Linked DNA regions of Leisingera sp. NJS204. The protein of the gene in region 2 binds, or shares a complex with, the protein of the main gene of each other region. Links are inferred from orthologs where the notes say so. Each region holds a gene or a part of one and is shown on either strand. Other genes may lie near its edges.

Evidence for each region.
Region 1: the proteins of secY (region 2) and secA are in contact, whole or in part, in a crystal structure (PDB 3DIN), measured with the Thermotoga maritima proteins. The link is inferred for Leisingera sp. NJS204 from one-to-one orthologs. Residues at the interface, in WP_004081795.1 of Thermotoga maritima: Glu108, Gly109, Glu110, Glu111, Ala236, Glu237, Arg238, Arg239, Ile240, Thr241, Ile242, Gln243, Tyr244, Ala245, Arg246, Arg247, Val248, Thr249, Gly250, Arg251, Arg252, Val253, Tyr254, Gly256, Ala257, Ser258, Thr259, Tyr260, Leu261, Pro262; in WP_004082002.1 of Thermotoga maritima: Glu261, Ala262, Arg263, Lys300, Ala301, Arg302, Thr303, Ile304, Ile305, Leu323, Tyr324, Asp325, Pro326, Val329, Ser330, Tyr333, Ile336, Lys340, Phe345, Val349, Glu363, Phe364, Tyr374, Ser375, Gly376, Gly377, Glu393, Ile395, Thr482, Ser483.

The regions. Positions count from the first base shown.
Region 1 is NZ_CP035417.1:4,041,297-4,050,781, forward strand. Bases 3,554-6,764 are described here. They hold secA (preprotein translocase subunit SecA), read right to left. Parts: upstream 6,457-6,764; coding sequence 3,754-6,456; downstream 3,554-3,753. Other genes in these bases: ETW24_RS19675 (peptidylprolyl isomerase), read left to right, coding at 6,634-6,764. Also shown: RadC family protein, read left to right, coding at 97-861; ETW24_RS19660 (phosphate ABC transporter substrate-binding/OmpA family protein), read right to left, coding at 963-2,516; ETW24_RS19665 (hypothetical protein), read right to left, coding at 2,541-3,443; more of ETW24_RS19675, read left to right, coding at 6,765-7,485; bifunctional glutamate N-acetyltransferase/amino-acid acetyltransferase ArgJ, read left to right, coding at 7,488-8,714; 8-oxo-dGTP diphosphatase MutT, read left to right, coding at 8,711-9,109. UniProt on the Escherichia coli protein: Required for protein export, interacts with the SecYEG preprotein conducting channel.
Region 2 is NZ_CP035417.1:3,559,012-3,562,923, reverse strand. The notes cover bases 280-3,200. They hold secY (preprotein translocase subunit SecY), read left to right. Parts: upstream 280-1,018; coding sequence 1,019-2,383; downstream 2,384-3,200. Other genes in these bases: ETW24_RS17305 (adenylate kinase), read left to right, coding at 2,380-3,027; rplO (50S ribosomal protein L15), read left to right, coding at 437-907. In the rest of the region: rpsM (30S ribosomal protein S13), read left to right, coding at 3,298-3,666; rpsK (30S ribosomal protein S11), read left to right, coding at 3,682-3,912. UniProt on the Escherichia coli protein: The central subunit of the protein translocation channel SecYEG. Consists of two halves formed by TMs 1-5 and 6-10.

The DNA.
Region 1 (9,485 bases), 490 kb from region 2 along the record:
GGGGGTGTACAGGGGGTGCACGCCTGTCATCCCCCGGCTGCCGCAACACGGCCCGCATTAACACTTCCTCAACCAAGATGGCACCACCATGGCGCCATGGCCAAGGATCCCGCATTCGAGGAAGTTTCGCTGCCGCTGTTTCCCGGCGGCGACGAAATCCCTGCGGCCCCCCTGCCCCAAGGCCGCCTGCCCTCCTACATCAAGGACCACCGCGCCCGCCTGCGCGAGCGTTTCCTGCAGGGCGGTGCCGCCGCAATGCCGGACTACGAACTTCTGGAACTGGTCCTGTTCCGCTCCATTCCGCGCCGCGACGTCAAGCCTCTGGCCCGGCTGCTTCTTGATAGTTTTGGAGATTTCAACCGGGTTGTAACGGCCTCTCCGGAACGGCTGGCCCAGATCAGGGGCATCGGCGATGCGGTGATCACCGACCTTAAGGTACTGGAGGCCGCAGCCCACCGCATGGCCCGCGCCCGCGTGATGCAGCGGCAGGTGATTTCCAGTTGGGACGCATTGCTGGACTACTGCCATACCACCATGGCGCACCGCGAAACTGAACAATTCCGTATCCTGTTCCTGGATCGCAAGAACGTGCTGATCGCCGACGAAGAACAGGCGCGAGGCACCGTCGACCATGTCCCGGTTTACCCCCGGGAAGTCGCCAAGCGGGCTCTTGAGATCAACGCTAGTGCTCTGATTTTAGTTCATAATCACCCGTCCGGCGACCCCACACCTTCGGACAGCGACCTCAGTATGACCAACCAGGTTCAGGCCGCGCTGACTGCCCTTGGCATCACCCTGCACGACCACCTGATCATCGGTAAATCCACCGAGTTAAGCTTTCGCGCCCGCGGGCTTCTCTAGCGCTGCCGCAGCGCGCGCCAGCGCGGTGCCCGGCCCAAGGATTTACAAGGCATCGCTGATGCCGTGTCAAATGCGCGGGAGCCCGCCCTCCGCCCCGGTACTCAGCGCACCCAAACCTCAACCCGGCGGTTGATCTGCCGCCCCCATTCGCTGTCGTCACAGGCCATCGGCAGGGCCTCGCCAAAGCCATGTGTGCTGATCTGCACCCGGGTTGCATCTGCCGTCTCTGCTGCTTTGATCACCGCATCCCGAACCGCGCCAGCCCGCTTCAGAGCAATCCGCCGATTGCCTTCAGATGGCCCGACCCCATCAGAAAACCCAGCAAAAACAATTTCTTTTCCGTCAAACTCTCCTGCCTCCAGCGCGCGGGCCAGCTGCTCGACGTTGCTGCGGGACTGCGCATCAGGGCGCGCTGATCCAGGTTCGAACCGGAACGAGATGGTCAACCGCCGCATCCCGCCCAGCAGGGTCACCAGCCGCTGAAGTTCCTCCAGTCCGGATTTTTCCTTTGAAGCCAGAATCGCATTTGCCAGGCGGCGGCCCTGGCGGCTGACCGGGATCCGTTCTGGCGCCTGATCGACAAATCCTGCCCGGCGAATGACTGCCTGCGCCGCAGGCCCCCGTACATAAGCCAGGAAATCCCGCGCAATCTTGGGCAGGCGGCGGGCCGGCAGGTAAAGGAACATGGGAACCGTCAGCGGATAGTCTTCAGTCTTTACTGCCCGGCGGCTGGCCTGCAGAGAGAACCCGCAAGGGCCGGTCAAAGTCAGCATCCGCGCCGCGCCTTTCTCGGCAAAGCTGGCGATGCCTATGGCAAAGGGATCGACGAGAACCCGGCGGGCAAGTGTGCTGCTGCGGTCATGGCGGCGGATTCGTGTTGTGAACCCAGCTCCAAAAGGCACCATCAGCCGATCCTCCACCGCCTGGGCGAGGCCGGAGCCGGAAACCGGCATATGCAGCGAAATCGGGGCATCAGGACCGCCAACCGTTTGCCAGTTAGTGATCTGACCGGAATATATTCCTGCCAGTTGAAGCAAGGAAATCTCGCGCACCGGGTTGCTGGGCGCCACAACCGGCACAAAGGCGTCCAACGCGAGAACACGGCTGCGGCCCGGGCCGGTCAGATCACCCAGTCCTGCGGCACGGGCGGCCTTTTGTTCAAGCGGCCGGATTTCCCGCAATGCCATCGCCACATCCGCCTCATCCGCGATAAGAGCCGCAAATCCTCCATCGGTATTACTGGCCAGGAAAGTGAAACGTGCGGCCGGCTTTTGCCCGCGCAGCAGGACATGACTGAAATTCCCGTCGGGCAATGCCTCCAAGTGAGTCTGATAGCCATTTCGCAGGGCGAAGCCTTCAATCAGCGCAGGCATCAGAACTTCTGACATGGCGGAAGAACCGGCCAAAGTGATTTCCGAAACAAATCCGGACAGACTGGGGCAGCCTGGCCCATCGCACGCAACGCCTGAACCATCGACGGTGAGTTCGCCGAACTGGGTCTGCACCCGATAAAACTCGCCGTCGAATCCCAGCAGCGTGCCAGTGATTTCAACTGCGCCATCCGGGGAAGACAGGGTGACGTCCTGAGCAGCAAGACCGCGCGCAAAGACTGCCAGAAAAAGTGCGGCGCAAATGGCCGCACGAAAGAAGGTCATATGGATACCTGAAGTTACCGCAAATCAGTTGGATGCGATTTTCAAGTCTTCTACCAGATTATTCAACACCAGAAAGCTGCCCATTGCATCGCAATCCGGCATTGCCATCACCAAATCCCGGCTGGTGAGCTGTCCACCGCGCAATTGCAGTGCCTGGGCGGAAACATCCCTGCCGCAATTGGCGGCCGTCACTTCGGCCTCAGCGGTCAGAGACACGGTACCGGACTCGCTTGTGTCACTTGGCAGGCTGTAAACATCGGCAATACGCGGTGCCAATTGGCTGTCATCGCCCAAGCGCACGACCTGCCCGGCCCCGGCCGCGCCGTGCCAGACATGGCCAGCGCTGCCATAGGCGGCGCCGAACTCGCGGGCATGGATTTCGAAACCGCTGTTACCTGTCCATTGAAGAACAATCCGCTCAACAGTTTCAACGCCGTCTACCTCTGCAACGGCGACAGCTCCGCTGCCACCTGAAGTCTCTGCGATGAAAACCGCTGTTCGGGTCAAAGCCGGCACCAGTGTGCTGAGCCGGCCTGAGTGGTCCAGCGCAGCCGTAAAGGTCATGCCGCTGTGATGCACAGTTAAGCGCTCGTTTGGCCTGCAGGATGCCTCAACAATGAGATTAACCATCGCCATCGGGGCAGCTTCAGCCTTGGCCGTCAACTGGCAGGACGCTCTGTAATCCGGTTCTGCTGGCTCGCTGCCCGCTTTCAACGCAATTGCAGCAGGCGGCGCCGATGTCAGGGTGATCTTTTCGATCTGCAGCTGAGCAGCTTCGGGTTCCGCTGGAATTTCAGGATCAGCCGCAGCAGTCCGGATAGCGGCGTTGACCACCAAGCCCGGGCCAGACGCCTGCATGTAAAATCCGATGCCCAAAGCACAAGCCAGCGTCATCGCGCTTGTCAGCATCACCTGTTTGCTTAGCATTAGATCCTCCAGAACCAGTTTGGTTAAGGAAGCATGTCTGCAAATGCCGGCCAGTTTGTGGCCGCTAGCAGGAGAGATTCCGGCAAATACGGCAATCACGCCATCTTTGTTGCCTGCCCGGAAACAAATCCGATTATACGCCCCGTGCCTTGGCAGCTCCAAAAGCCCTTGGCAGCCAAGTGCGCTGCGCACAGCGCGGCGCCACGCCCAACGGAAGCGGTCTTTGCCAAAAGACCAGCGACGGGCGGGAGATCACCCGCCCGTCGCCGGACGCAGGTTCAAAATGGAACCTACATGTCTTCTTCAGGTTTCAGGCCAGGCTGCCGTGGCAGTGCTTGAACTTCTTACCCGACCCGCAAGGGCATCTGTCATTGCGTGAGGGGTTGCCCCAGGTCGCCGGATCATCCTCCACGAAACCCGGTGCTGGGTCTTCTGCCGAAGCTTCGGCTGCGGTTGGCTGCGGGACTGCCATTTGCTGCATTGCGGCCTGGCGGGCAGCCATTTCCTTCAGCATCTGCTGCTGCTCCTCCTCAGTCATCGGACGCACGCGGCCAAGCTGCTGGGACACTTCTTCACGCAAGGAATCGAGCATGTTTTCGAACAGCTGAAAGCTTTCGTTCTTGTATTCATTGAGCGGATCACGCTGCGCATAGCCGCGGAAACCCACCACCGAGCGCAGATGCTCCAGTGTCAGCAGATGCTCACGCCAGTTCTTGTCTATGGTCTGCAGCAGAACCTGCTTTTCGATGTTACGCATGTTTTCCGGACCAAAGGCCGCGGCTTTTTCCGCCATCATCTTGTCAGAAGCCTGGACCAGACGTTCCCGGATCTGCTCGTCATCAACGCCTTCTTCGGCGGCCCATTCCGCCACCGGCGCGTCAATGCTCAGCATCTCGCGGACCTGCTCCTGCAGGCCTGCGGTGTCCCACTGATCGGCGTAGGTTTTGGGCGGCATGTGGGTGTCGAGCAGATCGTCGATCACCTCGTGACGCATATCATCGACAATCTCGGACAGATCCTCGGCGGCCATAATTTCGCGGCGTTGATTGAAGATCACTTTCCGCTGATCGTTCATAACATCGTCGAACTTCAGAACGTTTTTGCGCATATCGAAGTTGCGGCCTTCGACCTTGGCCTGCGCGCGTTCCAGCGATTTATTCACCCAGGGGTGAATGATCGCCTCGCCTTCCTTCATGCCCAGCGATGACAGCAGTTTGTCCAGCCGTTCCGAGCCGAAAATGCGCATCAGATCGTCTTCAAGGCTGAGGTAAAACCGGGTCCGGCCCGGATCGCCCTGACGGCCCGAACGGCCGCGCAGCTGGTTGTCGATGCGGCGGCTTTCGTGGCGCTCGGAAGCCATCACAAACAACCCGCCTGCGTCCAGCACCTTTTGCTTTTCCTCGGCGTGTTTGGCTTCTTCGGCCGCGCGCAGTTCTGCTGGATCAGCCTCGGGATTCTGCTCCAGCACTTCCAGCACTTTCATCTCGACGTTGCCGCCGAGCTGAATATCGGTGCCGCGGCCGGCCATGTTGGTGGCAATGGTCACCGCGCCATAGCGGCCGGCATCAGCAACGATCTGCGCTTCCTGCTCATGGTGGCGGGCGTTCAAAACGTTGTGCGGGATGCCGTCCTGCTGCAGCATCTGGCTCAGCAGTTCGGATTTCTCGATCGAGGTCGTGCCAAGCAGAACCGGCTGGCCCTTTGCATGCGCTACCTTGGCTTCCTTGATCATCGCCTCATATTTCTCACGGGCGGTGCGGTACACCTGATCGTCCTCATCCACCCGCGCAATCGGGCGGTTGGTCGGCACTTCAACCACACCCAGGCTGTAGATCTCGGCGAACTCATCAGCCTCGGTCATCGCAGTGCCGGTCATGCCCGAGAGCTTGTCATAAAGCCGGAAGTAATTTTGGAAGGTAACCGAGGCCAGTGTGGTATTCTCCGGCTCGATATTGACCTCTTCCTTGGCCTCGATGGCCTGGTGCAATCCTTCGGACAGGCGGCGGCCCGGCATCATACGGCCAGTGAACTCATCGATCAGAACAACTTCGCCATTGCGGACGATATAATCCTTGTCCCGCTGGAACAGCTTGTGCGCACGCAGGGCCTGGTTCACGTGGTGGACAACCGTGGTGCTTTCCGGATCGTAGAGCGAGGCATCCTCTTCCAGCAGCCCGTGCTCGCGCAGCGTCTGCTCCAGGTATTCATTGCCGTCCTCAGTAAAGGTCACACCACGGGTTTTCTCGTCGATCTCATAGTGTTCTTCCGACAATAGCGGGATCACTTTGTCGATAGTTGAATAGAGTTCGGACCTGTCTTCGGCCGGGCCGGAGATGATCAGCGGAGTACGGGCCTCGTCGATCAGGATCGAGTCGACCTCATCGACGATGGCAAAGTTGTGCTGCTTCTGAAACACCTGGTCCAGCGACGGTTTCATGTTGTCGCGCAGATAGTCGAAACCCAGTTCGTTGTTGGTGGTATAGGTGACGTCGCTGTCATAGGCGGCCATCTTCTCGGCGTCGGCTTGCCCCGACCAGATCACGCCGGTGGTCATGCCCAGCTGCGCAAACACCTTGCCCATCCATTCACTATCCCGCGTGGCCAGGTATTCGTTCACCGTTACCACATGCACGCCCTTGCCGGTCAGCGCATTCAGATAGGCCGGGAAGGTCGCCACCAGGGTCTTGCCCTCGCCGGTCTTCATCTCGGAAATGTTACCCTGATGCAGGAAAATACCGCCCATCAGCTGGGTATCAAAAGCCCGCAGACCCAGCGCACGTTTGGCCGCTTCACGCACGTTGGCAAAGGCTTCGGGCAGCAGCGCGTCCAGGCTTTCACCGCCCAATGCGCGCTTGCGCAGCTCCTCAGTCTTGTCCTTCAGCCCGTCATCGCTGAGCTTCGCGAACATATCCTCCAGCGCGTTGATCTGTGCAATCAGCGGCCGTGTCGCCTTGATCTTACGGTCATTCGGCGTGCCGAAAACCTTTTTGGCGAGTGTTCCGAAACCCAGCATGTTTTCTCCAGCGATCCTATGTCCGGCCTTTGCATCGGGCAGGCTTGCCCGCCGTGTCCGCAACCCATAAACAATGGTGGAAAGACGGTCCTGCCAATGGCCTCAAGGCGATGTAAGCGGCAGGGTATAGAGTGTCAACGGCAGGCCCCTATGCGGCCTAGGAATAGGAAGGTTTCAATGCGTAAAGGTCTCACTTTTCTGCGCGGCATGGCGGTGGCAGCCTGTACTGCGTTGCCGCTGGCCGCAGTTGCTGCGCCACATGCCAACACGGTTGTTGCCTCGGTCAATGGCGAAGATATCACCATCGGCCATATGGTCATGGCCCGCGAAAACCTGCCCGACCAGTACAAACAGCTGCCTGATGACGTGCTCTACAATGCCATCCTGGATCAGCTGGTTCAGCAAACCGCGCTGAAACAGCAGCTGCACGGCGAAGTGCCTCGTTACGTGCAATTGTCCGTTGAAAACGAAGAGCGCGCCATGCTGGCCGCCAACGTGATCGATATGATCATGGAAAAGGCCAGCAGCGAGGATGCGCTGCGTGCCGCCTATGACGGAAAATACTCTTCCGGTGACGGTGGAGACGAGTTTCATGCCGCCCATATCCTCGTCGAAAGTGAAGAAGACGCACAGGACGTCAAAAAGGAGCTGGACGCCGGCGCCGATTTCGCCACGCTTGCCAAGGAAAAATCCACCGGCCCCTCCGGTCCCAGCGGCGGCGATCTGGGCTGGTTCACCACAGGCCGAATGGTGCCGGAGTTCGAAGATGCCGTTCTGAAGCTTCATTCGGGCGAAATTTCAGGACCCGTGAAAACCCAGTTCGGCTGGCATGTGATTCTGCTGCGCGAGCGCCGCAAGACCGAAGCCCCCGAGTTTGAAGAAGTGCGGGCACAGCTGGCCGAGGAATTGCGCCAAAAGGCAGTGGAAGAGAGCGTGAATGAACTGACCGCGTCCGCCGAAATCGAACGGTCTGAGATTGAGGATCTGAATCCGGCAATTCTCAAAGACCTTAGCCTGGTTAGGAACTGATCATGGCCGCCCCCATGCCCGTCTCGCCGCTGGCACCTGCCAGCTTCCCCGATCTTCCGGTGATCAAGGGCGTGCGTTTTGCATCAGCCGCGGCCGGGGTCAAGTATCAGGGCCGGACCGATGTGATGCTGGCAGTGATGGACCCGGGCACTGCGGTTGCAGGGGTTTTCACCCGCTCCAAGACCCGTTCTGCCCCGGTTCTGGACTGCCAAGCCAAGCTGGGCGGCAATGCTGATGCCGGTGCGGCAATTCTGGTGAACTCCGGCAATTCCAATGCCTTCACCGGTCATTTCGGGCAAAGCTCGGTTGCGGAGATCACCACTGCAGTTGCACAGGCAACCGGCCTGCCTTCCAGGCGTGTTTTTACTGCCTCCACCGGTGTCATCGGCGAGCCGCTGCCGCATGACCGGATTGTCGCGAAGGTCAGCGAACTGAACGATGCCTTGGATGAAGGCACGCTGGAAGATGCCGCCCAGGCGATCATGACCACCGACACCTTTGCCAAAGGCGCCAGCGCCACGGTGGGGATCGGCGGCCAGACAGTCAAGATCGCCGGCATCGCCAAGGGTTCAGGCATGATTGCGCCGGATATGGCAACCATGCTGGTCTACATTTTCACCGATGCGAAGGTCGGGCAAGCCGACCTGCAGGAACAGCTCGCTGAGATCTGCAACCGGACTTTCAATTGCATCACCGTGGACAGCGACACCTCTACGTCCGACAGCCTGATGCTGTGCGCCACCGGCGCTTCGGGCATCGACGCGACTGGAAACGCGGAGTTTGCGGCAGGCCTGGAGCGGGTCATGCTAGACCTGTCACACCAGGTGGTGCGCGATGGCGAGGGCGCGACCAAATTTGTGGAAATCCAGGTGACCGGCGCAGCTTCGGATGCGGATGCAAAGGTGCATGGCCTAGCTATCGCCAACTCGCCGCTGGTGAAAACCGCGATTGCGGGCGAGGACCCGAACTGGGGCCGCGTGGTAATGGCGATCGGCAAATCCGGCGCGGCTGCCGACCGGGACCTGCTGTCAATCTCATTTGGCAATGTGCTGGTGGCCGAAAAAGGCTGGGTCGCACCAGACTACAAGGAAGATCTGGGCGCAGCAGAGATGAAAAAACAAGAGATCACCATCAAAGTAGGCTTGGGACTGGGTGCCGGCAAAGCAACGGTTTGGACCTGCGATCTGACCCATCAGTATATCTCGATCAACGCGGATTACCGGTCATGAAGGTGATCCTTGTTTCCGCTGTTGCGCTTATCGACGTGGACGGGCGCGTGCTGCTGGCGCAGCGCCCCGAAGGTAAATCCATGGCCGGCCTGTGGGAGTTTCCTGGCGGCAAGATCGAACCAGGCGAAACACCCGAGGCAGCATTGATCCGTGAGTTACAGGAGGAACTAGGCATTGACACCTGGGCGTCCTGCCTGGCACCGCTGACCTTCGCCAGCCACTCCTACGAGGATTTCCACCTGCTGATGCCGCTTTTTGCCTGCCGTAAGTGGGACGGCGTCCCGCAGGCCAATGAAGGCCAAACCCTGAAATGGGTGCGGCCGCAGGATTTGCGCGACTATCCGATGCCGCCAGCCGATATCCCGCTGATCCCGATTCTGCGCGACTGGCTGTAAAATACATGGAGCCGCAACACAGCGGTTTCATGTTTTCCCAAGGGTGAATTTTGCCGTTTTACCGGGGCTTTAGCTCCCCGGCCTGGCGCCCGTGAACCCTTTTTTAATCATTCTCCATAAGCATCAGGTACGAACAGTTTGACTACCCGAAGTTTCAATTGGGCAGGAGAAGACCATGCTAAGGACAATCGCGGTTGGCAGTTTTTCGCTGGTTCAGGGCATTTTTATAAGGACACTCCCTGACGGGAAAATCGCTGTGCGGGTTGGTAAAAGAACATATGAAGGCCGCCCGGTGCCGCCTGTTGCCTGAGCTATCACTCATAACGCATGTCAGGCAAAAAATGGGATTGCAGACAGTGCTGCCCCGTTTTTGGGC
Region 2 (3,912 bases):
CAGGCGCCGTTCGCACTGCCCACGCGGATTTAACCCGGATGCGCCATGCTGTTCCCCGGTCATGATCACCCGCCGGGCCTGACACCCCCGGCACCTGGAACTGGGCTCCGGCATGGCACCCGGAGCGCGCGATGCGCGTATTCGCATGGGGGAAACCCCATCCCATCTCCACCCCGGCGGCGCCGCCATCCCTTAACGGACGGCCTCAGACGGAACGGACAGCACCAGAGGCAGCAAGAGCAGCAACCGGCAGGGCAGGGGTCTTGACGGCGGGATCCGACTGCGCCGCATGTTTGGCAAGGCTGCGGGGCTTGATCCCGTCCCGCATCGGGTCTATAGGCACCCGGTGGCGTTCTGCGCCATGGAATCACCAATCAAGAAACGCCGCGGTTGGCCCGTCTCGCTTCGGGGGCCACATCCGGCAAGGAGAAGCGACATGAAACTTCACGAACTCAGCGACAATCCTGGCGCAACCAAAAAACGCATGCGCGTTGCCCGTGGCCCCGGCTCCGGCAAGGGCAAAATGGGCGGCCGTGGTATCAAAGGCCAGAAATCCCGTTCGGGTGTGTCGATCAACGGTTACGAAGGCGGTCAGATGCCCTTGTACCAGCGTCTGCCCAAGCGCGGCTTCAACAAGCCGAACCGCAAGGCATACGCCGTTGTGAACCTGGGTCTGATCCAGAAATTCATCGACCTGGGCAAGCTGGACGCCGCGGACATCACCGAAGATTCGATGATCGCATCGGGTCTGGTACGCCGCAAGCTGGACGGCGTCCGCGTCCTGGCCAAAGGTGAAATCACCGCCAAAGCCACCATCACTGTGACCGGTGCATCGGCAGCTGCCGTTGACGCTGTTGCAAAAGCTGGCGGCGCTCTGACTGTGGCAACTGCAGCCGCCGCAGAGTAACGGCTTGTGAGCGGCGCCAATGCCGCTTACATAGTCTTCGAGTTTTCCTAGAACGCCGCCCGAGCCGGAAAACGGTTCCGGGCGGCGTTTCGCTAAAGAAGAGACCTTTTCATGGTATCAGCAGCAGAACAAATGGCGGCGAACACCAGCTGGGCTGCCCTGGGCAAGGCCACGGATCTGCGCAACCGGATCCTGTTCACGATCGGCCTTTTGATTGTCTATCGCCTGGGCACGTTCATTCCGGTTCCGGGCATTGATTCAGGCGCCCTGCGCCAGTTCATGGAGCAGGCAGGCCAGGGCATCGGCGGCATGGTGTCGATGTTCACCGGCGGCGCGCTTGGCCGGATGGGGATTTTTGCCCTTGGCATCATGCCCTATATCTCCGCCTCCATTATCGTTCAGCTTCTGACTTCGATGGTGCCCTCGCTTGAGCAGCTCAAGAAAGAGGGCGAACAGGGCCGCAAGAAGATCAACCAGTACACCCGCTACGGCACCGTGGCGCTGGCGACCGCGCAGGCCTATGGGCTGGCGGTGTCGCTGGAATCGGGTGATCTGGCGACCGATCCGGGCATGTATTTCCGCATGGCCTGCATGATCACCCTGGTCGGCGGCACCATGTTCCTGATGTGGCTGGGCGAGCAGATCACCCAGCGCGGCATCGGCAACGGTATCTCGCTGATCATCTTTGTCGGCATCATCGCCGAGGTTCCGGCAGCGATTGCCCAGTTCTTTGCCTCCGGCCGTTCCGGTGCGATCAGCCCCGCCGTGATCATCGGTGTGATCCTGATGGTGATCGGCGTGATCATGTTTGTCGTGTTCATGGAGCGCGCCCTGCGCAAGATCCACATCCAGTACCCGCGCCGCCAGGTCGGCATGAAGGTCTATGACGGCGGCTCCTCGCATCTGCCGGTCAAGGTGAACCCGGCGGGCGTGATCCCGGCGATCTTCGCCTCGTCGCTCTTGCTGCTGCCGACCACCATTTCGGCGTTCTCGTCAGGTGCTGCAACCGGTCCGGTGATGTCCTGGCTCTTGGCGAACTTCGGCCCCGGCCAGCCGCTGTATCTGCTGTTCTTTGTCGCGATGATCGTGTTCTTTGCCTATTTCTACACCTTCAACGTCTCCTTCAAACCGGATGACGTGGCGAACAACCTGAAGAACCAGAACGGCTTTGTTCCCGGCATCCGTCCCGGCAAGAAAACCGCAGAATACATCGAGTACGTGGTCAACCGCATCCTGGTTCTCGGCTCCGGCTACCTGGCGCTGGTCTGCCTGCTGCCCGAGGTCCTCCGCGGCCAATTCGCCATCCCCGTCTATTTTGGCGGCACCTCCGTTCTTATTGTGGTATCCGTCACTATGGACACCATCCAACAGGTGCAAAGCCACCTCCTCGCGCATCAGTATGAGGGGCTTATTGAGAAAAGCCAGCTGCGCGGGCGCAACAAAAAACGGACAAAACGGGGACCCTCTCGCCGATGAGCAACATTATCCTTCTTGGCCCGCCGGGGGCGGGCAAAGGTACGCAAGCGCGCTACCTGGTTGAATCCCGCGGCATGGTGCAACTCAGCACCGGTGATATGCTGCGCGAGGCCCAGACCTCCGGAACCGAAATGGGCAAGAAGGTTGCTGCCATCATGGCCGAAGGCAAGCTGGTCACCGACCAGATCGTCATTGGCCTGATCCGCGAGAAACTGCGCGAGGGCGCCGAGGGCGGTTTCATCTTCGACGGCTTCCCGCGCACCCTGGCCCAGGCCGATGCGCTGGCCAAGCTGCTGGACGAGATGGGTCTGAAGCTTGATGCGGTGATCGAGATGCAGGTCGATGATGACGCGCTGGTCACCCGCATCACCGGCCGCTCCACCTGCGGCGGCTGCGGCGAGGTCTATCATGACGAGACCAAGCCCTGGCCGGCGGACGGCAAATGCGCCAACTGCGGCAGCGATGATGTGAAACGCCGTGCGGACGACAATGAGGACAGCCTCAGGACCCGTCTGATGGAGTATTACAAAAAGACCTCGCCCCTTATTGGCTACTACTATGCCAAGGGCAATCTGCAGCGTCTGGACGGCCTTGCCTCGATCCAGGAAGTGCGCAAGACGATGGCCTGGATTATGGGCGAATAACGCTCATTGCAGGCGGCGGGGCAGCCGCTCTGCCAGCTGCCTGAACAGCCAAGCCCTGCCGGTCCGGCGGGGCTTTTTCTTTAGGGCTTGACGGCCCATTTCCCAGCCCCTAGTTACCCACATCCCTTCTGGGAATGATTCCCGGCGGGCAGATTCGTTTGCCTGCTTTATCACCTCGAAATGCTGGACCCTCTGGCCACACTGCCACGGTCAAGTGTTGTGAAAAAAGGTTCCGGCGCTACGGAACCGCAACGAAAAGGAAAGTGACACGTGGCACGTATTGCCGGCGTTAACATCCCGACTGCAAAGCGGGTTCCCATCGCCCTCACCTACATCACCGGTATCGGTAATACCTCGGCGAAAGCTATCTGCGAAGCCGTTGGCATCGACGCGACCCGCCGTGTGAACGAACTCAGCGACGCGGAAGTCCTGGCCGTGCGCGAGCACATCGACGCCAACTTCACCGTCGAAGGCGACCTGCGCCGTGAAACTCAGATGAACATCAAACGTCTGATGGATCTTGGCTGCTACCGTGGCCTGCGCCACCGCCGCAACCTGCCGGTCCGCGGTCAGCGTACCCACACCAACGCTCGCACCCGCAAAGGCCCCGCAAAGGCCATCGCTGGTAAGAAGAAGTAAGGGAGGGTTTGACCAATGGCACGTGATAAGACACGCGTTAAGAAGAAAGAGCGCAAGAACATCGCAACCGGTGTTGCGCATGTGAACTCGTCGTTCAACAACACCAAAATCCTGATCTCCGACGTGCAGGGCAACGCGATCTCCTGGTCGTCGGCCGGCACCATGGGCTTCAAAGGCTCGCGGAAATCCACGCCTTACGCAGCCCAGATGGCTGCCGAGGATGCGGGCAAGAAAGCCCAGGATCAC